Regions from separate parts of the Hahella sp. CR1 genome, predicted to be linked through region 3. Evidence: predicted binding sites of a transcription regulator. Region 3 holds the regulator's gene; each other region holds the start of a gene.
What was found. Region 3 encodes FNR, which switches genes on or off when oxygen is low (the NO sensors DNR and NnrR bind a similar motif). Its sites were predicted from a motif close to TTGATNTANATCAA; they were not measured.
Positions count from the first base shown of each region.

Region 1: a site for FNR is predicted at 4,852-4,865, ahead of ONV78_RS22730 (OmpW family outer membrane protein). Genes of this name have one in related genera too.
Region 2: a site for FNR is predicted at 2,922-2,935, ahead of ONV78_RS01825 (Hsp20/alpha crystallin family protein). Genes of this name have one in related genera too.
Region 4: a site for FNR is predicted at 2,658-2,671, ahead of ONV78_RS13390 (DnaJ C-terminal domain-containing protein). Genes of this name have one in related genera too.

Region 1 is NZ_JAPELK010000010.1:187,170-194,474, reverse strand. Features, by position in the region: gene ONV78_RS22745 (PAS domain S-box protein) at 1-2,213, shown strand, start outside; gene ONV78_RS22740 (amino acid ABC transporter substrate-binding protein) at 2,158-2,907, opposite strand; gene ONV78_RS22735 (ABC transporter substrate-binding protein) at 2,992-3,750, opposite strand; gene ONV78_RS22730 (OmpW family outer membrane protein) at 4,046-4,717, opposite strand; gene ONV78_RS22725 (HAMP domain-containing sensor histidine kinase) at 4,972-6,213, shown strand; gene ONV78_RS22720 (ATP-binding protein) at 6,225-7,305, shown strand, end outside.
Region 2 is NZ_JAPELK010000001.1:405,728-413,032, reverse strand. Features, by position in the region: gene aroE (shikimate dehydrogenase) at 1-92, shown strand, start outside; gene ONV78_RS01840 (MotA/TolQ/ExbB proton channel family protein) at 202-990, shown strand; gene ONV78_RS01835 (flagellar motor protein MotB) at 987-1,814, shown strand; gene ONV78_RS01830 (PA4642 family protein) at 1,899-2,207, shown strand; gene ONV78_RS01825 (Hsp20/alpha crystallin family protein) at 2,282-2,731, opposite strand; gene ONV78_RS01820 (gamma carbonic anhydrase family protein) at 2,961-3,503, opposite strand; gene prlC (oligopeptidase A) at 3,712-5,745, shown strand; gene ONV78_RS01810 (YheV family putative zinc ribbon protein) at 5,814-6,053, shown strand; gene ONV78_RS01805 (hypothetical protein) at 6,091-6,738, opposite strand; gene ONV78_RS01800 (MATE family efflux transporter) at 6,832-7,305, opposite strand, start outside.
Region 3 is NZ_JAPELK010000007.1:36,476-43,780, forward strand. Features, by position in the region: gene ychF (redox-regulated ATPase YchF) at 1-239, shown strand, start outside; tRNA gene ONV78_RS17615 (tRNA-Met) at 304-380, shown strand; gene ONV78_RS17620 (transporter substrate-binding domain-containing protein) at 611-1,354, shown strand; gene ONV78_RS17625 (transporter substrate-binding domain-containing protein) at 1,539-2,273, shown strand; gene ONV78_RS17630 (lysophospholipid acyltransferase family protein) at 2,281-3,003, opposite strand; gene ONV78_RS17635 (hypothetical protein) at 3,314-4,330, shown strand; gene fnr (fumarate/nitrate reduction transcriptional regulator Fnr) at 4,475-5,254, shown strand; gene ONV78_RS17645 (sugar nucleotide-binding protein) at 5,251-6,168, opposite strand; gene alr (alanine racemase) at 6,321-7,305, opposite strand, start outside.
Region 4 is NZ_JAPELK010000005.1:44,489-51,793, reverse strand. Features, by position in the region: gene ONV78_RS13410 (succinylglutamate desuccinylase/aspartoacylase family protein) at 1-236, shown strand, start outside; gene folE (GTP cyclohydrolase I FolE) at 291-857, opposite strand; gene folM (dihydromonapterin reductase) at 893-1,618, opposite strand; gene rlmJ (23S rRNA (adenine(2030)-N(6))-methyltransferase RlmJ) at 1,734-2,576, opposite strand; gene ONV78_RS13390 (DnaJ C-terminal domain-containing protein) at 2,744-3,709, shown strand; gene ONV78_RS13385 (chaperone modulator CbpM) at 3,713-4,051, shown strand; gene ONV78_RS13380 (rhodanese-related sulfurtransferase) at 4,102-5,097, opposite strand; gene ONV78_RS13375 (DUF1993 domain-containing protein) at 5,367-5,873, shown strand; gene ONV78_RS13370 (ABC transporter ATP-binding protein/permease) at 5,855-7,305, opposite strand, start outside.

The DNA of each region.
Region 1 (7,305 bases), on a different contig from region 3:
CGGCGGAGCGCATCTTCGGCTATGACGAAGAAGAGGTCATCGGCTGCAACGTGCATATGCTGATGCCCTCCCCCTTCCGCGAACATCACGACGACTATCTCAACAATTATCTGCAAACCGGCAAGGCGCAAATCATCGGCATTGGCCGCGAAGTGCTGGGCCAGCGCAAGGACGGCAGCCTGTTCCCACTCGATCTGGCGGTGACGGAAATGCAGGTGGAAGGCCGTCGCATGTTCACCGGCGTGGTGCGCGATATCAGCGAACGCAAGGCCTCCGAACTGGCGCTGCAGGACCGGGAAGCCCGCGTCCGCGCCATTGTCGATACAGTCGTCGACGGCATTATCACCATTGACGGCAAAGGCTTGATCGACACCTTCAATCCGGCGGCGGAACGCATCTTTGGCTACGCCGCCAGCGACGTGATCGGGTCCAATGTCAGCGTCCTGATGCCGGAGCCTTATCACAGCGAACACGATGGCTATCTCGCCAAGTTCATGCACACCGGCGTGGCCAAGGTCATCGGCATTGGCCGGGAAGTCACCGGTCGCCGTAAAAATGGATCGACGTTTCCCATGGAACTGGCGGTGAGTGAAATGACCGTGGACGGCCGCCGCATGTTCACCGGGGTGGTGCGCGACATCACGGAACGCAAACGCATGGAACGGCAAAAAGATGAGTTCATCGCCACCGTCAGTCATGAACTACGCACGCCGCTGACCGCTATTGGCGGCGCATTGGGGCTTGTGCTGGGCAAGCACGGCGGCGAACTGCCGGAAGTCGTGCATAAAATGCTAAAAGTCGCCTACCGTAATTGCGACCGCCTCACCCTGCTCATCAACGATATTCTGGAAATTGAAAAACTGGAGTCCGGCGCGCTCAAGTTTGAGTTGGAGGACCAGGATCTGACAACGCTGATTCAGCGCAGCCTGGAGGACCACAAGGAGTTCGCCGGCAAGTATCAGGTTGACCTGCACTTCGCTAATCCCTTGCCCAAATCCTGCGTTCACGTGGATGAACGACGCATCCATCAGGTCATGTCCAACCTGATCTCCAACGCAGTCAAATACTCGCCGCGAGGTGGACAGGTCGACGTAGCCATCTCCTGCCTTAAGAGCAAACTGCGCGTTCACGTCAAAGATCAGGGCAAAGGCATTCCTGAAGAGTTTCAACCCCGCGTCTTCGAACGATTCTCGCAGGCGGACAGTTCCGACACCCGCGCGCAAGGCGGCACCGGGCTCGGGCTTAGCATCGCCAAAGCCATCGTGGAGCAGCACGGCGGCGAAATCGGCTTCATTTCCAGGGTTAACAAGGGCACGGAATTCTTCTTCGACCTACCCTCCCGATTGGCGCCCAGGCCGCGTAAGACATCGCCGCATCCTTGCGCGCTGGTTTGTGAAGCGGATAAAGACCTGGCGGAACTGTTAGCGAAAGCCGTCCACGCAGAGGGACTGTGCTGCGAAGTCGCGTCCGACGCGGCGAGCGCTTTACGCCTTCTCGCGGAGAAGCCGTACTGCCTGCTGGTTGTAGACAGCGCGATGACCGATGATGGCGGCTTCACCTTTTTAAGAACCCTGCGCCACGTTGACGCCCTCTCGCAGCCGCCGCTGGTGGCGATTGCGGAGGACAACTATCACTCGGAAGCCGATTCCAGACTGGAAACTGACGGCGTCGCCCCCCTGGCCTGGCTGAGCCGCACCCGCCCAAGTCTAAATGAATTCAGGGCTATCCTTCATCAGGTGTTATTGAAGCAAACGCGGCCCTGCATCCTGCATGTGGAAGACGACCCCGACTTGGTGCAGGTGGCCCGCTCCGTTCTGGAAGAGATCGCCGACATACATCCGGCCGGCGCGTTGGAGCAGGCGCGGCGTATGCTGCAGGAGAATAGCTACGATCTGGTGCTTTTGGATCTGGAGTTGCCGGACGGCTCCGGCGCCGAACTGGTGGACGAGATCAATACCGATGATACGCCCGTGGTGATTTTTTCCTCTTACCCCGCCCCGCCACAACTATCGAATAAAGTTCAGGCCACGCTGATCAAGACTGTGGCGGATAACGCCAAGTTGCGAATGACCGTCCGCAATCTGCTGAGCACGCTGGATCAAGCCGGCGATTCCGCCGCCGAAGCCAATACGCATCCAGGCTCCAACGTCAACGGCCTTAACGGTTCAGCCCGTAGCGCTGCAGCAGGTGACGCCAGTCAGGATGGTCACTGAGCGTCGGCCACTGAGCTTCCATAAAGTCCCTCACGCCCTTGAGCCCTTTTGTCACCAGCATCTTACGCTGGTATTCCTGATGCGGTTGTTTGGAGATATAAAGCTGCGCGCCCACCTGTTCATTCGCCATCAGGTAAAACAATTCCTCCCGGGGAATCATGGTGACCTCGATACGACGCAGCAGGAGCTTGCCGAAGTTGCTGGAGAATGAAGAGGCGTTCTCCCGCTGGATGCGCCCCTCTTCCACCAACTCGTCAATGCCGACATAGCGGTGCCCCAGCACGCCGCCGAAGCTTTTGCCGACCAGGGACTCCGGACCATGGTATTCCACCGGGTGAAGTTTCAGAGACACAATATCATTGCGCCCCATGACCACCCCGTGGGTCCAATCGTAATGTTCCTCTTTGTTATCGCCGAACCAGGACGGATTCACCCAGGCCACCACCGCCTGATCGCCTCGCTCCAGATAGCTGTCTATGCGTTTTCTGGGCAGACTCTGGGGCTCAAAGCGCCATTTTCCGCCGCTGAGTTTGCTGAGTTCAGCACACATAATGCTGGTCAGATCATACCCGTCGCTGTGCAGGCCGTATGGCGGCGAGGTGTAATAGGTCCACACCGGCACGACGATTTCCGCGCGGCTGCTCAGGCTTGCCGTCAAGCCTATCCACAGTGTCAGTCCGAACAGTCTCCACATAGTCGGTCAATCCTTGGAGTCAGTCTCTCATTCCGCGTCACAACGTTCTCAGCGTTCCCAGCGTTCCCAGCGAGTTCTAAGGCATCAGGGTTTTAAACCGTATTTTTCCAGCAGCGCCCGCCATTCCGCGTCCTCATTCAACGCCGGCAGTTGCGCGTTGATGAAATCCCGCACCGCCTCCAGCTTCTGCGTCGCCAGAATCTTGCGCTCATATTGCTGATGAGGTTTGGAGGAGATGAAGAGTTTGTCGCCCAGATGGCCTTGCGAGACCAGGTAAAACAGCTCGCCGCGAGGTATCAGTATGGCGTCGAGGCGGTTGCTCAGCAGTTTGTCCAGGTTCTTGGAGAATGAAGTGGTGTCCTCGCGCTTGATACGGCCGGACTGCGCGAGATCGTCGATCCCCACATAATGATGCCCCGCCACGCCGCCAAAGCGTTTGCCTTCCAGAGATTCAGGGCCGGTATACTCCACCGGATTTTCCCGCAGGGACACGATCTCATTGGCGCCCCAGACGACGCGGTCACTCCAGGCGTATTTGGTTTCCTCTTTATCCTGAAACCACAGGGGGTTCGCCCACAGCACCAGCCCTTGCTCAGCGCCGCTTTCCAGATAGTGATTAATGCGTTTGCGGGGAAGGTACTGAGGTTTGAAAACCCAATCTCCGCCGCTTTTTTCCGTCAGCACCCGGCACAGGGTGGACGTGAGGTCGTCGCCTTTAGAGTCAATCGCAAACGGCGGCGAGTCATAGTAGGTCCACACCTTCACCGTGGTCGCGGCTTGAACCAGCGCGCCGATCATCATGCAAAAGAGACCAAAGACAGCGGAAGTCAAAGAACGTCCCATGCCATCCCCCATATCAGTTAAACCCAGTCAACGAATGGTGAAGCTTGAGCAATAAGTATAGATCAGGGTGAAGAACAGCAACGGCGGCTATCTGGCTCTACCTGCTTCTACCCGTCTCAACTAAGCGGCAGGCAATGATGCGAAAACGAAAAAACCGCATGGGCGAAAGTAGAGCCGCATGCGGGGATGAAGCGAGGTGAAGCTGGCCCGTTCTCATCCCTGAGCGCAGGCCGCAAAATTCATTGGCGGTTGGCTCCGCAGTCTTGGCCACGAAGCCGATTACAGGTCGCTGGAATTAAAATTTGTAGCCAACGCCGACCATGTACACCAGCGGATCGATGTCCACGTCGGTTTTGATCTGCGCGCCGGAATCCAGGTCGATGGTGGCGGTGGTGTCGATGCCGATCTTCCAGACCGCCGCGTTAACCACCAGGTTATCGGTCAATTGATAGTCAACGCCCAACTGGAACGCCGCACCGAAGGAGTTGTCCAGCTTGATCTTGCCGTCGCCCATGGCGTCTTTAAAATCCGTGGTCAGTTCTTCATCAAAGAACAAGGTGTAGTTCACGCCAACGCCCACATAGGGCTGGAAGGCGGAGCCAGCTTCCATTGGGTAATACTGTACGCTGACGGTGGGAGGAAGGTGCGTGACCTCCGCGGTTTTCAGGTCGTCGCCCAGACCATGGGCGGTTACGTCATGAGTGAAAGGCGTCGCCGCCAACACTTCCAGACCAATATGCTCGCGCAACATATAGGTGAAGGTCAGACCCAGCTGTGTATCGTTGTCCACTGATACGCTGGTGCCGTCTACGGAAGTCCCATTCACGCGCAGGGTTGAGCTGTCATCCTGGGGGTCCACCATCGCGGCGCCGACGCGCAGCACCATCTCTCCCGGCTGGTGCGCCATCGCGGAGCCCGCGCAGGCCAGCAGTCCCAGAGCCAACATAGATTTACTTAGCTTATGCATAACATACCCCTACTCTTCACATTCAACTGCAAAATTAAGAATTGATGACGGGGCGGGAGTCTATGCCTTTGCCGGCGAACAATTATGATTTGGATCAAGTGATTAGGGAGGTTAAGGCGCAGCCCGGGTCAGCTTTGACCCAGATCAACGGAAACGCTCTTTCTGCGCCGCCAAGCAGACATCCCGTTATCTTGCGATAGCGCAGGAGCGTGCTATACGTTGTTTAACAGGTTAAGGGAAGAAAGGATGCGGCCATGGAATCCATCATCGATTTTTTCACCGGCAAAGGGTACATGCCTCATGGACACTGTTACCTCTGGAAGCCCGGCATTCTCTGGCTGAACATCAGCTCCGACGCGCTCATCGCCCTGGCGTACATGACCATCCCAGTCACATTGATCTACTTCATCCGTAAACGCCAGGACGTGCCCTTCAACTGGATGTTTATGTCCTTCGGCGTCTTTATCCTGGCCTGCGGGGCCACCCATGTGATGAATATCTGGGTGACCTGGTATCCCGCTTACTGGCTGATCGGGGTGGTGAAAGCCGTCACCGCGGCGGCCTCTGTGATTACCGCCCTGCTGCTGGTGAAGCTGATTCCCGCCGCCCTCTCCATTCCCAGTCAGGCGCAACTGTCCCGGATCAATCAGGAGTTACAGCGCTCCAATGAAGAACTGATGGCGACCAATCGCATGCTGGAGGAAACGCAACGCCAACTCATGCAAAGAGAAAAGATGGCCGCCCTGGGGCGTCTGGTGGCGGGAGTGGCGCATGAGATCAACACGCCCATAGGCGTCATCGTCACCGCCTCCACGCTGCTGACGGAGGAAACCGAGCGCTTGCACAAAACCTACGCCAGCGAATCATTGTCGGAGGAAGAACTGACGGACTACATCGACGCCGCCAGAGACTCCACCCGGCTGATCGCCGCCAACGCCAGCCGCGCCGCCAACCTGATCCAGTCTTTCAAGCAGGTCGCCGTCGATCAGTCCGCTGGCGAAGAGCGACGCTTCAACCTCTCCCAATATCTCCATGAGATCGTCACCAGCCTGTCTCCGGCGCTGAAAAAAACCTCCTCCAGCGTCAGCATTCATGGCCCGCAGGAGCTGGAGGTTTACAGCCATCCTGGCGCACTGTCGCAAGTATTGACTAACCTTATATTGAACTCCCTCACTCATGGCTTCGCAGGAGGTCCGGGTATCGTGGATATCCGCTTTGACGTGGTGGACGATCAGGTGGAGCTGCTGGTGTGCGATAACGGCGTGGGGATTCCCGAGTCCTTACGAGACAAAGTTTTTGAGCCATTTTTCACCAGCAAACGTAATGAAGGAGGTAGCGGCCTTGGCCTGCATATTCTTCATAACCTGGTGACCAACGTCCTGAATGGGAAAGTAAGAATCGCCGATACCGGCGCCGGACAAGGCGTCGCTTTCGCAATCGAATTCCCCAGGGACGGCGGCGATAAGCGTCGCTACGATGGTGACTTTACAGCCTGACAGAATTTGGAATGACGAGACTAAAATTACGCTCCAGCCATTCCGGCGACACCGATGGCGCTCCCCCGGAGCCGCCGCCTTGCTGGCTTATATTGATCGTCGACGACGATGAGGACCTGCACTCCATCACCCGCCTGGCGTTGCGCAACGTGGAGTTCCACAACCGCAAGCTGCAACTCGCCAGCGCCTACAGTGCGGAGGAGGCGCGGAAAGCATTGCAGGAAAACACGGGGGTCGCCGTTATCCTGCTGGACGTGGTCATGGAAAGCGACGACGCAGGCCTGGAGTTGGCCCGCCAAATCCGCGAGGAACTGGGCAACCACAACGTTCGCATTATTCTGCGGACGGGACAGCCGGGCATGGCGCCGGAGCGGGACGTGATTCTGCGTTACGACATTAATGACTACAAAAACAAGACCGAACTGGACGCGCAAAAGCTCTACACCTCGGTCATCAGCGCTCTGCGCGCTTATGAAAGCCTGTGCGCCCTGGAGACCCATCATCGGGGGCTGCGACAAATCATTGAAGCGCCGGATTACCTGCAGCCGGGAACTACGTTACAGGATTTCGCGAAGGACATTCTGTCGCAACTATTACGCATCACCGGCTTTGAAGGAACGGGCCTGATATTGAGCCCACCACAGCCGTCCGAGCCCCCAGACGCCTACACCATCCTGTGCGGCTCGGATGAGATCACCGCAGGCGAATCCTGGTCGCAGGCGCCCATACCCGCCCCCGCACGGGAAGCCATCAAAGCAGCCTTTCAGACCGGCGAGAGCCAGTTCTCCCCCACCGAAACGATGCTTTTTATTGGACGTCACGATGAGCCAGGTCTCGTCGCTTACCTGGACGGACATACTCCCGACGGGCTGGCGCGCAATCTTCTGGAAGTATTCGACGCCAAAGCCGCTATCAGCCTCCACAATATGCGCCTGCATAACCAACTGGCGGACGCCAACGCCACCCTGGAGGAAAAAGTCGTCGCCCGCACCCAGGAGCTGGAGCAAACCCACTTGCAGCTTCTGCAAAGTGAAAAGTTAGCTTCTATCGGACAATTGGCGGCGGGCGTCGCCCATGAAATCAACAACCCTA
Region 2 (7,305 bases), on a different contig from region 3:
TAGTCGAGCAGGCGGCGGCGGCCTTTTATCTGTGGCGCGGCGTGCGTCCAGATACCGCTCCGGTGCTGGCTGCGCTAAGACAGGGAGATTAGCGCCACCGCCAACTTTGACTATGCTTAAGCTAATGATTTTAAGCGCTTAGGTTCGCTTTGGGCGAATTCGGGCCAGTTACTTGAGCATCGCGAAGTATGGACGGTCAACATGGATATACTCACCTGGGTGGGACTTTTGTTCGGAATGGGCGTGGTGCTGGGAGCAGTGGCTTCCGGCTCCGGGCTTTGGGACTTCGTCAATGTTCCCGGGTTGATGATAGTGGTCTTCGGCTCTTTCGCCGTCACTTTGGTGAAGTACCGCTGGCGTAACTTTTTTGGCAGCGTGCGGCTTGCCTTCTCAACCACTTTTCTTGAGAAAACCCAGGACCCATGGGACCTGTATCGCGAAGCGCGGCAACTGGCGGATGTTGTGCGCAAGCAGGGACTGCTGGGGTTGGATCGGGTTGAAATTACCCATCCGTTTCTACGCAAAGCTGTCGGTCTCGCCGTTGACGGCCACCCCCCGGAATTTATAGAAGAAGTACTGCTTGAGGACACCCACCAGTTTGTCGAGCGCCTGCAGACAGCGGAAAAGGTGTTTCGCGGTCTGGGTGAGTCGGCGCCGGCGTTGGGCATGCTGGGCACCCTGGTGGGACTGGTGCAGATGCTGAATAACATGCAGGACCCCTCTTCCATCGGACCTGCTATGGCGATCGCCTTGCTCACCACGTTTTACGGCGCCTTTATCGCCCAGATTATTGTTCTGCCCCTGGCGGACAAGCTGCAGCTTAAAACCCAGGATGAAGTCCGTAACCGCATGATCGTGATCAGCGGCATTCTGAGTATGGTGAAGGGGCTGAACCCGCGCATTATCAAAGACGTGTTGGCATCTTATCTGCCTGAGCTGGACGCCATGGAGGACATCCATGAGTCGGCGTCCGCACAGGAAGAGACATGATCAAGCCGCGCAAGCAATCCGGTGGTCTGTTGCCAGTCGGCGCGCCGGTCTGGATTGTCACCTTCGCTGACCTGATGACGTTGCTGCTGACCTTTTTCATTCTGCTGTTGAGCTTTTCCAGTCTGGATGCGGAGAAATACCGCGCCATCGCCTACTCCATGAGTAAGGCCTTTGGCGTGGCCTGGGTTCCTTCGTCTCAGGGCGCGCCGGATATGTATCCTCTGGGGGGCGATATCACGCCTACCGTGCCCATGGAGCCAGTGATCCGCGATAAGGGCGACACAGAGCAGCCGGCGCCTCAATCCAACGTAGAGCCCAGCCTGGATTTAAGCCAGGAGGTGGTGAGCGAGGCGGCGTATATGGAGAACGACCGCCTGGCCTCGCGCATGATCAGTTTGCTGGAGAATGAAATAGAAGATCAGGCGGTGGCCATCAAGTTTGACGACCAGGGGGTGGTGCTCAGTTTTACCGAGCGCGCCACGTTCGCCTCCGGCAGTGAGGAGCTGAAGCTATACATGCTGCCGGTGCTGATGAAAGTCACTGACGTGCTGGCTGATTGCAAGGGAGACATTCTGGTGACGGGACATACGGATGATCGCCCTATCGACTCAGCGAGATTTCGCTCCAATTGGGACCTATCGGCGGCTAGAGCGGTAAGCGTGGTGCATCGGCTGGTGCTGGATGGACGTCTCGACGCCAGTCGCGTGAGCGCTATCGGGCAGGCGGAGACGCGTCCCCTGGTTCCTAATGACAGCGATGAGCACCGGGCGCAAAACCGACGGGTGGAAATTCATATCGAAAACGCCGAATGCCGCATGAGCTAAGCGCTTACAACCTTCATTATCCGCGCTGGATCGGGGTAGAATGTGCGGCCCGGTAAATAACTATGATAGACAGGTGAATACGATATGAGCGGTCCTTCACAACCGAAGGTAGTGGATGAGGAATGGAGCGATGAACGGGTTCAGGGCTTTTTAGAACTGAAGCCACGGGATGAATCTGATCCCGATTATCATGTTCTGCGTCAGGCCTATGAATACATGCTGGCCCGCGATTACGCGCGTTTCGTGGCCTATTTCGCGGAAGCTGACCGCAATATCAATGCGTTGAGTCCAGAGGGCGAAACCATGCTGGATCGCGTTGATGAGCATGCTCGTGGCGCGGAATATGCGCAAATCCTGCGCGACGCCGGCGGTAAAAAAGCGGCTGAGCTGTAAAAAGCAGGCTTAAAAAATAAGGGGCGAACTATGGGTCGCCCCAGATGGTTTGCGGTGATCGTAAGTCGTTCGACTTACTGTACGTTGATCTCGATCGCTTTCGGCTGCGCCTTTTCCACCTTGTTCAGATGCAAGGTGAGGATGCCGTCCCGGTACTCTGCGCGAATGTTGTTTTCATCCACATTATCCGGCAGCGTGAAGGAGCGTGCGAAGTTTCCGTAAAAGCGTTCTACGCGATGATGTTTCTTGTCGCCTTCTTCCTTCTCCAGCTTGCGCTCGCCCTGAATAGACAGCACGCCTTCGTGGACAGCCACCTTGACGTGGCTTTTATCCACGCCAGGCAACTCAGCCTTGATCAAGAACGCTTCTTTGGTTTCCGTGATATCCACGGCAGGAGCCCAGTCGGCTTTGCGGATCACTTCTTTGCCGTTTTCGCTGGTGCGAGCCTGACCCTGCAAAGAGCGGTTATAACGGTCGAGAATATCTTCAAATTCAGAAAACGGGTTCCAACGGGTAATCGCCATAGTTCTATCTCCAAAAAGAGTTTAAGTACAAATCGGTTGGCCTGATGCGACAGGCCCTCTGTAATCATTTACACCTGAAACTGCTGATTGGGGTGACGTCTTGCCCCGGTTACGCTGCGTATCGTGATAATAGAAATAATGGCGTTAAAAATGTTTTCAAGGGGCGCCCTAGTGACAAAAAAATCATATTCTGATTTACGTCAATTTCCACTGCGTCCCTGAAATGCGGCTACTCGCCCCAGTTTTCCTGCAAATGCCGGTCTTTCAATTTGACGTAATTGGCGGCGGTGTACTGGAAAAATTTTTTTTCCTTGTCGCTGAGCGGACGGGCTTGTTTCGCAGGCGCGCCAACGTACAAGTAACCGCTTTCCAGGCACTTGCCGGGAGGCACAAGCGTACCGGCGGCGATCACCACATCGCTCTCCACATGGGCTCCATCCATGATGATGGTGCCCATACCGACGAGGATGCGGCTCTCAAGCGTGCAGCCATGCAAGATAGCCTTGTGGCCAATGGTGACGTCCTCACCGATCGTCAGTGGATAGCCGTCGGGGTTGAAAGGTCCGGCGTGGGTGATATGCAGCACCGATCCATCCTGCACGCTGGTGCGCGCGCCGATGCGAATTCGGTGCATGTCGCCGCGTATCACGACGGTCGGCCAGACGGAACAGTCGTCGCCCAAGTGGACGTCGCCGATGACGACGGCGGTGGGGTCGATAAAGACGCGCTCTCCCTGCGTCGGGGTGATTCCCTGATAAGTGCGCACAGGCATGGTGGACTCCAAGCATCAAAAATCTGAAGCGCCGTAGACGGGCTCAAGGGCCCGAATGGCGGATTGTTACTTTAGCATTGATCGGACTATTCTAAAGCAGGATTCAGCGGCGCATTACTTGAAAGCGGCCCCGCACGCCCACATTTTGTTTGCTCGGGGGCGTTGCGATCAGCAACCCCGGAAGACTCGTCAATTCAGGAATATTTCAATGACCAATCCATTGCTCGCCGATACGGCGTTACCCCCGTTCTCACAGATTCGCGCCGAACATGTCAAAGAGGCGATGGACAAATTACTTGCCGAAAACAGACAGCGCATCGCCGAGCTGGCGGCCCAGCCCAGCTTCAACTGGGATAATCTGGCGCAACAAATGGATAACATGTCGGACAAGCTGAACCATGTGTGGTCCCCGGTCAGCCATCTGAACAGCGTGCTCAACAGCGAAGCGCTGCGTGAGGCTTACAACGCCTGTATCCCCGAGCTGTCCCGCTACGGTACGGAAATCGGTCAGAACAAGGCGCTGTACGACGCTTATCACGGCATTAAAGAATCTGATGAATTTAGTTCGCTCAGCGAAGCGCAGCGTAAATCCATCGACAACACCCTGCGCGATTTTCATCTGGCCGGCGTTGATCTGCCGGAAGATAAGAAAGCGCGCTATATGGAAATTTCGCAGCGTTTGGCGGAGCTGGGCAGCAAGTTCAGTGATAACGTGCTGGACGCCACTCAGGCATGGACCAAACATGTGACGGATGCCGCTCTGCTCAAAGGCATGCCGGACTCCGCACTTGCTGGCGCGCGCCAGGCCGCCAAGTCCCGTGACAAAGAAGGCTATGTGCTGACGCTGGATTTCCCCAGCTTCTACGCGGTGATGACCTACTGCGAAAATCGCGAATTACGTCAGGAAATGTACGAGGCCTACAACACCCGCGCTTCTGAACAAGGGCCCTACGCCGGTCGCTGGGACAATTCGGAAGTGATGCAGGAGATCCTGGCGCTGCGACTGGAGAAGTCGCGTCTGCTGGGTTTTAACTCCTACGCTGAATACTCCCTGGCCACCAAAATGGCGCGTACGCCGGATGAGGTGCTGGGCTTCCTGAACGAGCTGGCGGAGAAGTCTGTAGCGGTGGCGCGTCAGGAGTTTGCAGAGCTGCAAGCGTTCGCCGCGGAGCAGGGACAGACGGAACTACAGTCCTGGGATGTCAGTTTTTATTCAGAGAAGCTGCGTCGTCACCGTTATTCCGTGTCTCAGGAAGAGCTGAAGCCTTACTTCCCCGCTTCGAAAGTGATCAATGGCATGTTCGCTGTGGTGCAGCGCCTGTTCGGCGTTACTCTCGACGAAATTACGGAATTTGATAGCTATCATTCAGACGTGCGCTACTTCAAAGTGCGTCGTGACGGCGAGGAAATCGCCTCTATCTATATGGATTTGTTCGCGCGGGAGAACAAGCGCGGCGGGGCCTGGATGGCGGATTACGCCGTACGTCGTCGTTTGGACGACGGCTCTGTGCAGAAACCTGTGGCGTTCATCACTTGTAACTTTGCGCCGGCGACGGAGGAGCATCCCGCCCTGCTGACGCATGATGAAGTCACCACGCTGTTCCACGAATTCGGTCACGCTCTGCATCACATGCTGACCACGGTGGATTGCAACGATGTTTCCGGCATCAATGGCGTGCCTTGGGATGCGGTAGAATTACCCAGTCAGTTCCTGGAAAACTGGTGCTGGGAGGAAGAAGCCCTGGCGCTGATTTCCGGTCATTACCAAAGTGGCGAGCCGCTGCCGAAAGAATTGCTGGAAAAAATGCTGGCGGCGAAAAACTTCCAGTCCGGCATGCTGATGGTGCGCCAGCTTGAGTTCGCTTTGTTTGATTTCCGTCTGCATCATGAATACGACGGGTCGGCGGATTTCGCCGTCCAGCAGGTGCTGGACGAAGTGCGGGATAAAGTCGCAGTGATCAAGCCGCCCGCTTTCAATCGTTTCCAGCACAGTTTCAGTCACATTTTTGCTGGCGGATACGCCGCAGGCTATTACAGCTATAAATGGGCGGAAGTGCTGGCGGCGGATGCGTTTTCCTTGTTTGAGGAAAATGGCGTGTTCGATCCAGAAACGGGTCGACGCTTCCTGCATTCGATTTTGGAAAAAGGCGGCAGCCGCGAGCCGATGGATTTATTCATTGAATTCCGCGGGCGTCCGCCGGAAGTGGAAGCGTTATTGCGTCAAAGCGGCATCGCCGCCTGAGAGAACCAGCAAGGCCTGCGTTGTGGGCCTTGTCGACATTCAGCAATCGTATTTACCTGGTAGTGCATATGGTGAAGCGTTTTATCGCGGGGGCGGTGTGTCCCCGCTGCGGAGAGATGGACAAGATCGTCAGTTACGCTGACGAAGATCAACGGCAAGTGCGTGAATGCGTGGCTTGCGGTTTTTTTGAAAAGCTGCGCGAAGCTGACGGTCCGGCGGAGCTGCAAACCCGCGTCACCCGCCCGAAACAGGCGGAGGCGCAAGTGCAGACGATCAAGTTCTATCCCCGTCCCAAGAAAGAGCAATAACGACGATATGAGCTTTCAGCCCCGTTGTTGACACCTGTCAGCAACGGGGCTGAAAGCTCATGCGGATGTGATGCTTGTCCAACAGGTTCAGCCAATCCTCGTTCAGAGGACGCCAGCGCTGGGTGTTGGTCTTCGCCAGAAAGGGCGACAGATCCAAATGGTAGAAGTCCGGTAAGCTTACCATCTGGCGCACGGTCAGATGGGTGGCTTGATCCAGTTCATTGGCGAAGGGTTCGCCGATCAGATGATGGGCCAACAGATTGGCCTGAGTGGCCTGCAGATCGCAGATGGGACTGTTGCGCAGGCTGCGATTGTTTTCATAAACCTCCTCCACCAAACGATGGCTTTGATAGGCCATGATCAACAGGCAGTCCAAACCGGTATGGCGCAGCACCAGCACGGATGGGTGCGCGAAATAATGGATGGATTTCTCGATGAAGGGCGCGAACAGCTTTTCCGTCTGGCTCGCAGCGGCGCAATGCGCCACGCACTCCACTAAACGCGGGGCGAGTTCGATATAATCGATGACGAAATGAATGAGGTCTTCAACCGGCTGTGATCCGTTCAGTTCAATGACTCGGTGCAGAGAATCCAGTTGCTGGCGAAGCCACTTGGCGTAATTTTGAGTTTTAAGCTCTGCGGCCTTAGCCTGATTGATGATCTCGTATACTGCAGCGAGGCTCATCTATAACGATTTCCCTAAGTGACAACTATAAAAAACTGTTTCAATCCGGACGCATGACTTCAGTGTAGTCAAGGGTTAGCAAAGTGCGTAATACTAATTTGTAATGAACCACTTTTCATGCTGACAAAATGTTTTGTACAGCCACGCCTGATAGGCGCCTCTGGCCGCCAGAAACAGACAGAGTGAAAACCAGAGTCCGTGATTGCCCCAACCCTGAGTGAGCCACCAGCTGGGTAAAAACACCAGCAGTGTCGCGACGATGATTGTATCCCGCATTGCCTTGCCTTGGGTAGCGCCGACAAACACACCATCGAACAGGTAACTCCACACGCCGATCAAGGGACACAGGATCAGCCAGATCAGATAGCGGCTCGCTTCAGTGCGGATGACTTCCAGGTCGGTGAGGCGGTTGATCAGCCAGTCGCCTCCCAGCCAGAACGCCAGCGTCAGCAGCAGTGCGGTCACCAGGGACCAGACGCCCCCTATTCTGGCGGTGCGGCGCAGCATGGCCTGATCGCGCTTGCCTACGGCTTCTCCACACAGAGCTTCTACGCCATTGGCGAAACC
Region 3 (7,305 bases):
CTGGCGTAAAAGAAGTCCGCGCATGGACCGTTAAGATCGGCGCAACGGCGCCTCAGGCGGCGGGCGTCATCCACTCCGATTTCGAGCGCGGATTCATTCGGGCGGAAATCGTCAGCTATGACGACTTCACCTCCTTCAATGGAGAACAAGGAGCCAAAGAAGCCGGAAAATGGCGCCTGGAAGGCAAGGATTACATCGTTCAAGACGGCGACGTAATTCATTTCAGGTTTAACGTATAAACTGATGATTTTTAGGGTTGACAAGCCCACCAAAAAACAACAGAATACGCGCCTCAAATGAGACGGCAAGGTAGCTCAGTTGGTTAGAGCACAGCACTCATAATGCTGGGGTCGGCGGTTCAAATCCGCCCCTTGCTACCAAGTTTCGAAAGCCCGCTTTTAAAGCGGGCTTTTTTGTTTCTACTCCCCTCTTTCCTGCACCACCGCCACGCACCCAACGACCAAAGCGCATAAAAATAAAGCACATCCACTTTCAGTGTGTACTTTTGTTAATAAAATCAACAAAATAACAAAAAAAATTCTCGGCATACCGTGGATTTTTCGGATAGACGGACTATCCTTAATGGGGTAGCTACATTCGAGGTTAAGACATGTATTATTTTCGCTCCCTTCTCTTGGCGTTATGCGCCACTCTCTGCTTATCAGCAAATGCGGAAGAGGTAACTTTCAATCTGGTTACCGAGAACTTCCCTCCCTACAACATGAGCGTTAATGATGCTGAGTACGAACACAGACCCGAGGATATTACCGGTCTGATTACTGATGTTGTTAAACAGATTTTTACCAAGGCGAAAATCGGTTACACCATGAAGCTGCGTAATTGGAGCTACGCATACAACTACGCTCAGCGCAAAGAGTTCCGGGGAGTATTTGGAACCACTCTCACCGACGCTCGCAAACCGCTTTTCAAATGGGTTGGCCCTATCGCCTCTGACGGCTGGGTACTGTACGCCAAGGCTGGCTCTACGATTAAAATCAATTCTGTTGAAGACGCCAAGAAGTACAAGATAGGCGCTTATAAAGGGGATGTTAGAGAACAGTGGCTACTTTCCAATGGCTTTGAGACTTCCAGCTTGGACGACGACGCCCTGAACCCCAAAAGACTGCAAAACGGCCAGATCGATCTCTGGATATCCGGCCCCGTCTCCGGCCCATATTATGCTGCCAAGAATGGCGTCACCAACATCAAGCCTGTCTTCACAGTTAAAGAGACGCAGCTCTTTTTGGCGGTAAACAAGGAAACGCCAGATGAGTATGTGAATAAACTGAACGAAGCCCTGGAAAAAATGCGTTCCAGCGGCGAATTGGACAAAATTACCGCCCGATACAGATAAACAACAGAGCCTTACAAATCCTGCGAAGCCCGAATCCACGGGCCTCGCAGGGGCTTTCCCACCCTTTTTTCTTCGCTTATCCGGAAAACTACTTATTCGGAAGTCACCTACACCAGCTGTTTAATAAGCAGCCAGACTAATCGTTAGTCAGAACACTATCCGCCCAGCCGTTTGAGGTGATTTAATGATCGCTAAGAAGCTATTGTTGGTTTCTGTTCTCTTTCTGTCCGCCATTGCTCGTGGCGAAACCTTTAACCTGGTCACGGAAAATTTCCCGCCTTTTAACATGGGCGAGGAAGACCACAAGTACGAACACAAAGCTGACGCTATCAGCGGCATCAACGTAGACATTGTAAAAGAGCTCTTCAAACGCTCAGGTTACGACTACCGCATGAAGCTCAGAAACTGGAATTACGCTTACAACTTTGCACAACGCAAGGAATTCCGTGGCGTATTCGGCACTACACTGACTGACGCACGCAAACCACTGTTCAAGTGGGTCGGCCCCCTCGCCAAGAATGACTGGGTCTTCTTCGCAAGGAATGACACAACTATCAAAATAAACTCTGTAGAAGACGCCAAGCCCTATCTGATTGGCTGCTACAAGGATGACTCCAGAGCGCAATTTTTGAAGAACAACGGCTTCAACGCTTCAGAGCTGGAAGATGACAGCCTGAACCCAAAGAGACTGCAGCAAAGACAGGTGGATCTTTGGATCTCCAGCACCGCATCAGGCTACTACTACGCCAAGCTGGCTGGAGTTTCCGACATCAAACCTATCTTTACTATAAGAGACACCAGTTTATATCTGGCGATGAACAAGGACACACCTGACGAAAGCATTGAGCACCTCAACAAAGTGCTCGATAAGATGCGTACTGAAGGCTATTTGGACAAAGTGTACTCAAACTACAAATAGAGAGTTCTTACGCTTGGCTTAAGGCGGCTGAAGTCCGCCTTATCCACTCTTCCATTTCCTTGTGAACTTCGTCAGTAGCTCGGCCGCTGGTTTCAATTGGCGCGCCGACTTTCACCTTTATCAAACCTGGACGCTTGCTAATACTGCCGGCAGGCCAGCAATCTCCAGCGTTGTGCGCTATAGGCAGCAAAGGAACGCCAGCACTGACGGCCAACAAAGCGCCGCCCTTGTTGTATTTACCAACCTGCCCAGGGCGAACGCGTGTCCCCTCAGGATAAATTACAACCCAATACCCTGAGGTCAGACGCTCCTTTCCCTGCTTAAGCAATTGCTTAAGCGCCGCTGACGGCTTACTCCGATCAATGGCGATGGGTTTCAATCTCTTTAGCGCCCAACCAAAAAATGGCACTTTCATCAACTCTTGCTTAAGCACAGTACACTGAGGACGAAATATAACGCCTAGCAAATAAGTCTCCCAGGCGCTCTGATGATTGCTGACAACCACACAGCTCGTCTTTGGAATGTTCTCCAGCCCTTCGATCTCATAACGTATGCCACAGACAACACGCGCCCACCAAAGTGCGAACACATTAAACCGGGAGACGATGTAGTAACGCTTTTCAAAATTGACGTAAGGACCAATCAGCATCCCAACCAAAGATGTGATGATGACGCCCCAAGCATACCCAATGTAAAAAACGAAAGACCGAAATAGCTGAAATGCCTGCACTTTTGCCCGCCTTTTTTCAATGCCCGCAAAGGATATCAACTCCCCGCCCAAAGCTGCAATGAATGTTACCCCTCAACGCCCCAGAAACCCATTGTTTGAGGGATATTGCGACTAAAGTACACCCTCTCAGACAGCCACCCGCTCACCCCTTGATCAATATCAAGACTCCCTTTCGGGAGCTGGATACACTGAGCATGGAGAGAGGGGGGATCCACTTGCCAACAAGTGTGACAGCAGGCGCGCGCGCAAAATCGCTGACAATGATGGTCAAACGCGCGCAGATGTTTTCTTACCTGGTTGGAGACCCAATATGCCAGTTGGAAAGGTTGTCGAACAAGCGAAACAAAATGGGGGTAATGATAGCTGGGTTTATTTGCTCAACTCCCCCCCTAAAGAGTTCTCCAGTGAGAACTGGAGCGCCTTGGACGAGGGAGCCTATGAGGCGGATTATCGCAACAGCTCCCTGGCTCGATATTATGAGGGCGGGTTCGCATTGAGCGTTCAAGCGCCTTGCTTTAATACACTTGTCAGTGCGGAAAATTACGCCCGCCGACTCCCATCCATGAATGCTAATTTGCAGAAGTACATCGACTATGTCGTGAAAGAAGTGAGACTACTCAAGCAAAGCCTCCCCGTCGGCAGTCAGGTTAAGTACCTGCACTGGTTCGGCGATCTGGTCCGCCAGCTCACTCCCGCGGCGCAGACACAGGTGATGTACTATTTGGGCCGGGAGTTCAAACTAAACTTCGATACTGACGCCCGCCATGTCATCGAGCTGGACGCTCGCCCTGACTCTGAGGAAGCACTAGCCCTGATCAAAGGACTGGGCTTTAACATTGTCTGCATCAATGACCCTGGCGAATACGCACAGTCCTTCCCCATTGAGAGCCTTAAGAATTGGCTGCAGACCATTCGGGCGTTCGACTTCAAAGCCGTTTATCTGCGCCTGAAAGCGACTCCTGCGACCGTCAATGCACTATCGGAGCATCTTGAGGAAATTCTGACAGAGAGGCCCCAAGGCATCCTACTCTCCGGCCATAAAACGGAATCCGCCGGCACATCAGGTTTGGAGGCGGCGTTAAAAGATTTCAAGCGACGCATTAAGTCCGCATCGTTTATTCCGATCACGCAGGACTTTTTCGCACTACCCTGGACAGGCTTGATTAGTCAGGGAGTCAGTTGCTTACATGGCGTTGGGTTGGGCTCATTTTCTTACACCCCCCATTACCAGTTGCGCAACGCCACACAGTTGGACGACTACTACAAAACCCTGGACAACAACGAACTTCCTGCAAGAGCGATTCGTTACACTCAGACCCAGTTGTAACAAAAGGTGAAAACTATGTAAAAACAAAGGCGAGCGTAGGTTTTCCCTGTAAATTTCCCGTTGTAGGGATTTGCTTTTAAATAGCTATTGGCTATCCTAGAAGCCTCTTTAAGCAGTTTCACTCATCCAGCCACGAGGCAACCGATGGAAAGCAAGCATATAGCAACCTCCTCTCCTTTTAGCTTACACAGAGGCTGCCACGAATGTAATTTGAGCAAGCTTTGCATTCCTATAGCGGTCGGGGCTGAAGATATTGATCGTCTGGAAGAAATCATTCGCCAGGGCAAAATGCTCAATCGCGGCGAATATATCTTTGAGCAACACACCCCATTCCGCTCGTGCTTCGCAGTTCGTAGCGGCGCGATCAAAACATTCACTGTATCCGAGGAAGGCGAGGAACAGGTCACCGGTTTCTATCTGCCTGGCGAGATTATCGGTCTGGACAGCGTTAGCATGGAAAAATATTCCTGCTCCGCCGTCGCCCTTGAACGCACCAGCGTTTGCGAAATTCCTCTGGAAAAGTTTGAAGACCTTGCTTCAGACATCCCCAGCCTGCAGCACCACTTTTTCTCATTAATGAGCAAAGAGATTCAGGAGAGCAGGCAGCTTACCATGCTGCTAAGCAAAAACTCGGCTGAAGAACGCATTGCCTCGCTTCTACTGTCCCTGTCGACTCGCTTTAGTCGTCGTCGCCTGTCCGGCACAAACTTCAGACTCCCTATGCCTCGCAGCGATATAGGCAACTATTTAGGCCTGGCCGTCGAAACTGTCAGCAGGGTCATTACCCGCTTCCAGAACAATGGCATTATTAAGGTCCAAGGAAGGGAAGTTCAGATATTGCAATTGGACGAACTGCAGAAAATTCTTCGCCACGACACCAAGTGCATGGAGCACCAGAAGGAATCAGCCCTTAACGCTCGTTAACGGGTCTCTTCCAGGCAGTTTTCAGTCGGTTTTACGCCGCCACGCTGCTGACATTGCTCAATCAACGCCGGCAGATAACGACGCCAGGGAAGCTGCTTGACGCCAAAAGTGTTGCGCAGCTTGATACAACCTAACGCGCCATTCGCCGGAAGCGCCACCCCTGGCAATACATCAGCGCCCTTTTTCTCGATCAGGGCCTGCAACATTTCTTCCTGTCCAAATGCCTGCAGCACAATCGCTTTCAACAGTTCATAGTGGGTGACAGCTTCAGCGCCAGCATAATGGTAAACGCCCCATACCGAGATATTACAACTCAGCTGCTTGATAACAGCGTCTACGACTCTCGCCACATCATCCACCGCGACGGGAGTCAGCTGCATATCGGTGCTGGCGTTTAGGCGCTTCCCTGAAGACAGCGCGGAAAGCATGGTCTGCAGCCAGCCTTGAGCGCCAGCCTCCAGCAACCAACCCACCCTCAAGATCAGATGCTTGCTATAGTTTTCCTGGAGCCATTGTTCGCTCTGCAGCTTTGTCCGCCCAAACACGGAAAGAGGACGTCCTTTGTTGGCGGATATATAAGGGTTCTTTTTGACGCCATCGAAAACAAGATGACTGGAGAGATGAATAATCGGAGCCTTCCATAAAGCCGCCACCTCCGCTACCGCCTCACAAGCGGACACATTAACCTGATAGGCCAAATCCGGATGCTGCTCCGCCTTGAACAAGTCGGCCATCTCCGCAGCATGAACCACGAAATCCGCAGACGGCATCGCCCTCATTGCTCGCACGATCGCATCATTGGTCATGAGAAACTGCTCGTAGGGAACGCCTTCCACCGCTATGCCGCTCTGCTGCAAACGCTGAGCTATAGCCTTGCCTAATGGCGAATCGATTCCCGTCACGCAAACAATCACTCATGTACCCCTTAAATGTATCTCGTGGCCTTTAGCGCCCCTAGAATGCGGGCCGCCTGAAGATATTATGTTAACAATATTGGCTGCTTGACGGGATTTTCGCAAACCCGATCCCCAGGCTTTATCCCCATCATCCAGCTTAACGCTGCGCTTTAAACCCCTTCCGAGCGATTAAGGTATACCCTGGGTACACGAGAGGTCATGCCCGTAAATAAAGTATAGGAGATTGTTGACGCATATCCTGCAACCTCATCAGCGGAAACCGCCCCGCCCCACAGCTCTACCTCCGACCCAATACGCGCTTCTGGAATGTGAGAGATATCCACCGTCAACATATCCATGGACACCCGCCCAATAATCTTTGTCCGCTTACCGCACACGGCGACAGGCGCACCATTTTGCATTTGTCTTGGATATCCGTCGCCATACCCTACCGCAACCACTCCCATTCTTGTTGGGCCGTTCGCAGTCCAAGCGGCGCCATAGCCAATAGAGTCTCCAGCTTGCAGCTCCCGAGTAGCAATCAAGCGCGACTCAAAGGTCATTACCGGCTTCAAGCCAAATTCCGCCCCGGTCTTATCCGCCATGGGGGAGGCGCCGTACATCGCAATGCCCGGGCGCACCCAATCCAGGTGAGTCTCCGGATATTGCAACAAAGCAGCCGAGTTAGCCGAGGAGTAACTCCAGCCACCCGATCCCGCCGCCTGCATACCAGCCTGAAACGCCCGCCACTGCTTCTGCTGCAACAAGCTATTCAGCTCGTCAGCGCACGCGAAGTGGGTCATCAACCCAATGACAGAAAGCCCGGGAAACTGTCGCAGCATCTCAGCGACGCCAGCCAGTTTATTTAACGGCAGACCCAACCGGTTCATACCTGTATTCAACTTGATCCAGGTTTGCATCCGGGCGGAACCAGGACCTACTTTGCGCAAAGGGGCCACCTCGGACAGCATGTCCAATTGCTCCATATCATGCACGACCCACTCTATATCCCGCCAACGGGTAGAGTCAGCCAACTCCTCTGAGCTATAAAACCCTTCCAGCACCAATAGCGGCGTCGTAATACCCGCTTCACGCAGACTCACCGCCTCATCATAGCAGGCCACCGCCAGCTTGGGAGCCTCCCCTTTCAGGGCG
Region 4 (7,305 bases), on a different contig from region 3:
ACAAAGGAGACTTGCTGGGTTATCTGAATGGTCCCCTGGACAGCCAGGGCGAACCCATTTTATCGCCCTGCTCCGGCATTGTCATAGGACGCAGTAATTTGCCGCTGGCCCATGAAGGCGAAGCGATCTTTCACATTGCGCGCTTTAATCAGGTGGACTTGGCGGAACAGGTAGTGGAGACATTCCACTCTGATATGGAGGATCATATTTCCCGCAGCGAAGCGCCCATCACCTGACAAGCGCCTGTGCGGAGGCCGCCGCGGCGTGCGGCGCCCCTGTCGGCAGCGCGCTTACAGCGCCCGACGGCTATGCACCAGTGTGAGGAACTCACTACGGGTGGAAGGGTTGTTGCGCATAGAGCCCAACATGACGGATGAGCTCATAACTGAGTTCTGCTTCTCAACGCCGCGCATCATCATGCACATGTGGCGCGCTTCGATGATCACGCCGACGCCATGAGCGTTGGTGACCTTCAGGACAGCTTCTGCGATCTGTCGGGTCAAATTCTCCTGAATCTGCATACGACGTGCGAACATATCCACAATGCGCGCAAACTTCGACAAGCCCAACACTTTGCCATTCGGAATATAGGCAATGTGGCAACGCCCGATGAAGGGCAGCAGATGGTGTTCACACAGGGAGTATAATTCGATGTCCTTAACCAGAACCATTTCGTCCGTATCCGACTCGAAAATCGCTCCGTTGGTGACTTCCTCTAACGACTGGTTATAGCCGCGACACAGGAACTGCATCGCTTTGGCGGCGCGCTTAGGCGTATCGCGCAGTCCCTCTCGATTAACATCCTCTCCGAGGGATTCAATAATTGCGCTGTACTGCGCGACCAGTTTGTCTAACATGTTGGTTCCTCTACATTACCTATGGATCATTATGATCAACGGATATGACGTCCGCCATCGAGCTTGATTTCCCGCCCGGTCATATAAGAGCAGTCCAGGATAAAGGCGATCGCCTGCCAGACCACGTCGGGACCGGGCTCGATCCCAAGGGCGGACTTCCTTAAGGTTTTAGTTCGGTAGTCCGGATCGTCGCCGTCATTGAACATCAATAACGACGGAGCGATAGTGTTTACCTTGATATGCGGCGCGTAGCGTTTGGCGAAAGATCGGGTCATGCTTTCCATTCCCCCTTTCGCGGCGGCGTACGCAATATGGTTGTCACTTCCTTTTTCAACCACGTAATCGGAAATATGAATGATATCGGACCATGGGTTACGTCCTTGCTCCAGCAGGTCGTAACAATGCATATTCAGCAGGTAAGGCACCGTCATGTGTATCGCCACCATATCCTGCATCACCGCCCGGTAGTCCGTATCCTCACTCCGGTCGGGAGCCCATGAAGACGCGTTATGTATCAACGCCCTAAGTGGGCCCACTTCCTCCTTTAACCGTCGTATAAGCCGTTCGACGGAGCTTTGTTCCGTAAAATCCACCTGCAGACATATCGCCCCGCGCTCCCGCAGTTCGGCGATTTCCGGCCGCTCGGAGCGATAGGTCATAGCGACCCGCTCGCCTTTTTCAAGCAACCGCTGCAGACAATGGAGCCCAACCCTTTGGGCCGCTCCGGTTATTAATATTGTTCCTTGGCTAGTCCAATTCACCACACAAACCTGTATCCAATGAATTCATGTCCAGTAGGCTGCGGCGCCGGCCGCATACCCTTTGTGTCATCCTCAAGCGTCGGCGCTCTCCCAGGCCGGCTTGTCGCTGCGGTAATTACTCCGCTATCAGCCAATCAGCGCTACAGGAGGCTTTGGGATCGCCGCGAAGGGCTTCGCTGAGGTGCGCCCAACCCGCCTGCAGTTGCTCATCGAGCCGCCAGGGCGGATTGACCACAAGCATACCACTTCCGTACATTCCGCGCGCCACCGGCGTTAAGATCAACTCGCTGCGCAGCGTTTTGTGCAAAGGAAGCTGGCGCATCAACTCAAGCATTTGTTCGTGGCGCTTCTCCGCAAGTACGGGATACCAGATAGCGATAACCGCGTTCGACCACTTCTTCGTAAGTTTGCTTACATAGGCGGGGATACGTTGATAGTCGTCCTTCAGCTCATAGCTGGGATCAATCATCACCAGCCCGCGCTTCTCCGGCGGCGGCGACATCGCCATAACGCCCTCGAAGCCATCTCGTTGGTGAATATGGATTTGTCTGTTCCGGCCGAATTGACGCTTAAGTTCCGCGTACTCTTTGGGGTGCAGTTCGCACAAAGCCAACTGATCCGTCTCACGCAGGAAACCAGCGGCGATAGCCGGAGAGCCGGGATAGCGGGTCAATTTTCCAGCGTCGGGATTCAACCCTCTGACCGCCGCCAAATAGGCGTCGAATTCCGGCGGACAGGTCCCTTTGGCCTGCATCAGCGGCAAAATGCCCGCCGTCCACTCTGAGGTTTTTTGCGCTTCCTCCGAGGTCAGGTCATAGTCGCCGCGGCCTGCATGGGTTTCCAGATAGCGCCAGGGCGTGGATTTTTTACACAGCGCCTGCAGCAATAAAGACAGCACCCAATGCTTGTGGGCATCGGCGAAGTTGCCTGCGTGATAGACATGTTGATAGCTCAGCATAAAGGGCGCTGACTCCTTCCCCTGAAAAAGCCGCCTATTTTATGTGGTCCGACGTTGAATGTCGCCTTTTCAGCATTATATCTGACCTATGGCAATGCCCGCCCGACCTTGGGCTGGATATTCTAACGGCAATGAGACGCAGGGTCTGTGAAGGTTGGTAAAAATCTATGGAATTCAAAGACTATTACAAGATTCTCGGCGTCGCGGAAGCAGCATCCGCCGATGACGTCAAAAAAGCGTACCGCAAGCTCGCCCGTAAGTATCATCCGGATGTCAGTAAAGAACAGGATGCGGAGGTCAGATTCAAAGAAGTCGGCGAAGCTTATGAGGTATTGAAAGACCCGGAAAAACGCGCGGAGTACGATCAACTCAAGCGCATGGGCGCCTATAGCGAAGATGGCCGTTTTCGTCCGCCGCCAGATTGGGAGTCCGCTTCAAACTTCAACGGCGGCGGCTTCACCGAGGCGGACGCGCGCCACTTCAGCGACTTTTTCGAGTCCATCTTCGGTCGCGGCGGCTCCGCCCATCGCACCTATAAGCAGGGTCATCAGCAGAGCTTCCGCATGCGCGGCGAGGACGTGCACGCCAAAATCGCCTTGTTCCTGGAGGAAGCTTTCCACGGGTGTGAGAAACAAGTTCAGGTGCAAGTGCCGGAGATCGACGAATACGGGCTGGTAGGTCATCGCAGCAAATCTCTCAATGTGAAAATTCCAGCCGGCATGGGACCCGGACAGCACATTCGTTTGCGCGGTCAGGGCGCGGCGGGATTTGGCGGCGCTGAGAACGGCGATCTGTTTCTGGAAGTGGAGCTTGCGCCCCATCCTGTGTACTCCGTCGACGGCAAGGATATTTACCTGACTCTGCCGGTCTCGCCATGGGAAGCTGCGTTGGGCGCCACTGTAACAGCGCCAACATTGAGCGGTAAGGTCAACGTAAAAGTTCCCAAAGGCGCCAGCAGCGGACAAAAGCTGAGACTGAAAGGCAAAGGGTTGCCCGGCAATCCCGCCGGAGACCAGATTATCGTACTGCAGGTAACCTTACCCAAGTCCCATAGCGCAGATGCGGAAGCGCTTTATAAGGAGCTTGCGGAAAAAGAAAAATCCTATAATCCGCGCAGCAAGTTGGGGGTGTGAGAGATGACGCGTAAAACGATCATCAGCACGGTGGAAGTGCTTGGACAAAGCGACACCTACTCGTTGCGCGAATTATGCGAGCGCGGCGGCGTCAACGCCGAGTTCATTATCGAGCTGGTCAGTTATGGCGTCATCGCGCCAGTGGAGGAGCGGCCCGCCCACCAATGGCAGTTCGATACGCTGGCATTGGCGCGATTAAGTCGGGCGATGCGCCTGCAGCGTGACCTGCAGCTCAACCTGCCCGGGCTCGCCATGTCATTGGATTTATTGGACGAGGTCAACGAACTCAGACGCGAAGTGGCGCGACTGAACCAACAACTCAGCCGTCTGATTGCGGATTAAGGCAGGGGAAACCACAACGAAAAAGGCCGGCGTTTAAGCCGACCTTTTTGCTATTCAGCGCCCTGAGTCAGGTGCTGATGATAGTTTTTGCGCTTCAGCTTTTTCTCAGCCTGGCGCTTCTTGATGGCTTTGGCCGCTTCAGAGCCGATGTGCTCTTCTCCGCGCGACTTGGCCAGTTCAATCTGCTGCTCACGCGCTGCGAAACGGCGAAGCTGGTCTTCGGAAACCTTGTCATAACAATGAGGGCAGCTGACGCCCTTCTTGTAATGCTCGCTCTGCATATCTTCCGCGCTGATCGGCATACGACAGGCGTGACACTGATCATAGCGGCCTTTGTTGAGGCCGTGATCCACCGCCACCCGGTTGTCGAATACGAAGCACTCGCCTTCCCAGGTTGATTCTTCCTGAGGCACTTCCTCCAGATACTTCAGAATGCCGCCTTCCAGATGATAGACATCCTCAAAGCCCAGCTCTTTCAAGTAAGCGGTGGATTTCTCACAGCGAATGCCGCCAGTGCAATACATCGCCACTTTTTTGTGTTTGGCTGGATCAAGATTGCTTTTGACGTAATCTGGAAACTCACGAAACGTTTCCGTATTTGGATTGATCGCATTCTTAAACTTGCCGATTTGCACTTCGTAATCGTTACGAGTGTCGATCAGCAACACCTCAGGATCGGTAATCAGCGCGTTCCAATCCTGTGGTTTGACATAAGTGCCCACCACACGTTTCGGATCAATGCCCTCCACGCCCATGGTGACGATTTCTTTCTTCAGTTTGACTTTGGTTCGATAGAACGGAATGTTCTCATCGTAGGATTCTTTGTAGCTCAGGTCCGCCATACGAGGATCGGACTTCAGCCAGGCCAGCAGCGCATCCATCCCCTCGCGGGTTCCGGAGACCGTGCCGTTTACGCCTTCGCGGGCCAGCAACAGGGTGCCTTTGATTTCATTTTTCTCCATGACTTCAAGCAATGGAGCGCGCAGCGCCTCAAAGTCGTCGAGGGCGACGAACTTGTACAGCGCACAGATAACATACTGTGACATTCACTTTTCCTATATTGCGTGCTGGAACGTAAAACCAGAGCAAAAAATTTGCGGGCGACATTATACTCAAATTTTAACCAATCGCACGTCGGAAAACCGTAACCGCTAAAAAGTATGTCATTAAGTTACGTCTTCCCACTCGGAGCCAGTTAGAATGGGGAGCCCGGCGCCAGGATCTGTCGGCGCCGTCTGGTTAGCTTGTATTTACCGGCCATGACCGGCCTTATGACCGCAAATAACCAACTCTTATCATCGCTGGAGGCGATATTATGTCTATATCCATGTACCAGACTTCCGTCCCCATCTTCATCCGCATGCTCGGCAACCTCAACCAGATCTTGGAGAAAGCCGCCGCCCACGCGGAGAAAAAAGGCTTCAATCCTCAAAACCTGGTTAATTACCGCCTGTATCCGGATATGCTGCCGCTTTCTTCCCAGATTCAGATCGCCACCGATACAGTGAAAGGCTGCGTCGCCCGGCTCTCCGGCCAGCAGCCGCCGGTCTTCGAGGACAACGAGACCACATTGGCGGAGTTATCCGCCCGGGTCACCAAGACCATTGATTACGTAAAAACCTTCACGCCAGAACAGATCGACAATACGGAAGAAAAGACCATTCAACTGAAGCTGGGCTCTTATACGCCAACCTTCACCGGTCAGCGCTACCTGTTGCACTTCGTGCTTCCCAATCTGTATTTCCACATCACCACCGCCTACGCCATCCTGCGCCATAACGGTCTAGACATCGGCAAAGCCGATTATTTGGGCGTTGAATAACTCTCGTCTGAGGCTTCTTGCTCCGGCCCGGCGGCCGGAGTTTCCGCATCCTCCCGTTGCTGAATGCGCCAAAGGTTGGCGTATACGCCGTTGCGCGCCAGCAGTTCAGAGTGCGTCCCCTGCTCAGCGACTTTCCCTTCCTGCAGCACCACAATCAAGTCGGCGTCGATAACCGTAGACAGCCGGTGGGCGATCACCAAGCTGGTCTGCCCCTGAGAGACTTCCCTGATCGCCTGCAACACGCTTTGTTCGGACTTGCTGTCCAACGAAGAGGTCGCCTCGTCAAACACCAGTATGGGCGGGTTCTTCAAAATCGCGCGGGCGATCGCCACCCTTTGTTTTTCACCCCCACTCAACTTCAATCCACGCTCGCCCACCAACGTATTGGCGCCCTCAGGCAAACGTTGGATAAACCCTTCCAGATGCGCCATACGGATAGCGCGCCACACGTCTTCATCCGTCGCATCAATCCGGCCATAACGGATGTTTTCGTATATGGTGTCGTTAAACAGCACCGTATCCTGAGGCACAATCGCAATCGCAGAACGCAGCGACCTCAACGCCACCTCCCGAATATCCTGCCCATCCACTTTTATCGCGCCGCCATTGACGTCATAGAAACGGAACAGCAGTTTGACCAGCGTCGACTTCCCCGCTCCGCTGCCTCCCACCACCGCCACTTTGCGTTGCGGTTCAATGCGGAAGCTAACGCCTTGCAATATGGGGCGTTGGGTCGAGTAGCCGAAATGGACGTCAGAAAATTCAAGCGCCCCCTGTCCAACCTGCAACTCCGGCGCGCCCACTTTGTCAGGCACTTGCGAGGTTCTGCGCAACAGTACGAACAGTTGCTCAATGTTGGCGAGCGAGCCTTTCATCTCGCGGTAGATAAAACCCAGGAAATTCAGCGGCATGAATAGCTGCATCATAAAAGCGTTGATAAGGGCGAAGTCGCCTAAAGTCATGTCTCCCGCCACAACCTTTTGCGCAGCCAGAATCATCATCGACGTCATGGCCAGCGCCACAATAAACGCCTGCCCGCCGTTCAATACAAATAGCGACAAGCGGTTCTTGCGCCGCGCCCGCTCCCAACGCGCCAGGTCGGCGTCATAGCGCTGCGCCTCGTATTCTTCATTGGTGAAATATTTCACTGTCTCGTAGTTGAGCAGACTGTCCACCACCCGGGTATTGCTTTCAGAGTCAGCGCGATTGGCTTCCCGCACATGCTCCGTACGCCAATCCGTCGCCACCACGGAGTAAGCGACGTACAACACCACGGCGACAAAGGTGATCAGCGCGAACCACAGGGAGTAGTTCATCAACAGCAGACCGATCACCATGAGGATTTCCAGCAGCGTGGGCGCGATATTGAACACCATAAACCGCATTAAAAAGCTGATGCCGGACAACCCTCGCTCGATATCCCGAGACAGGC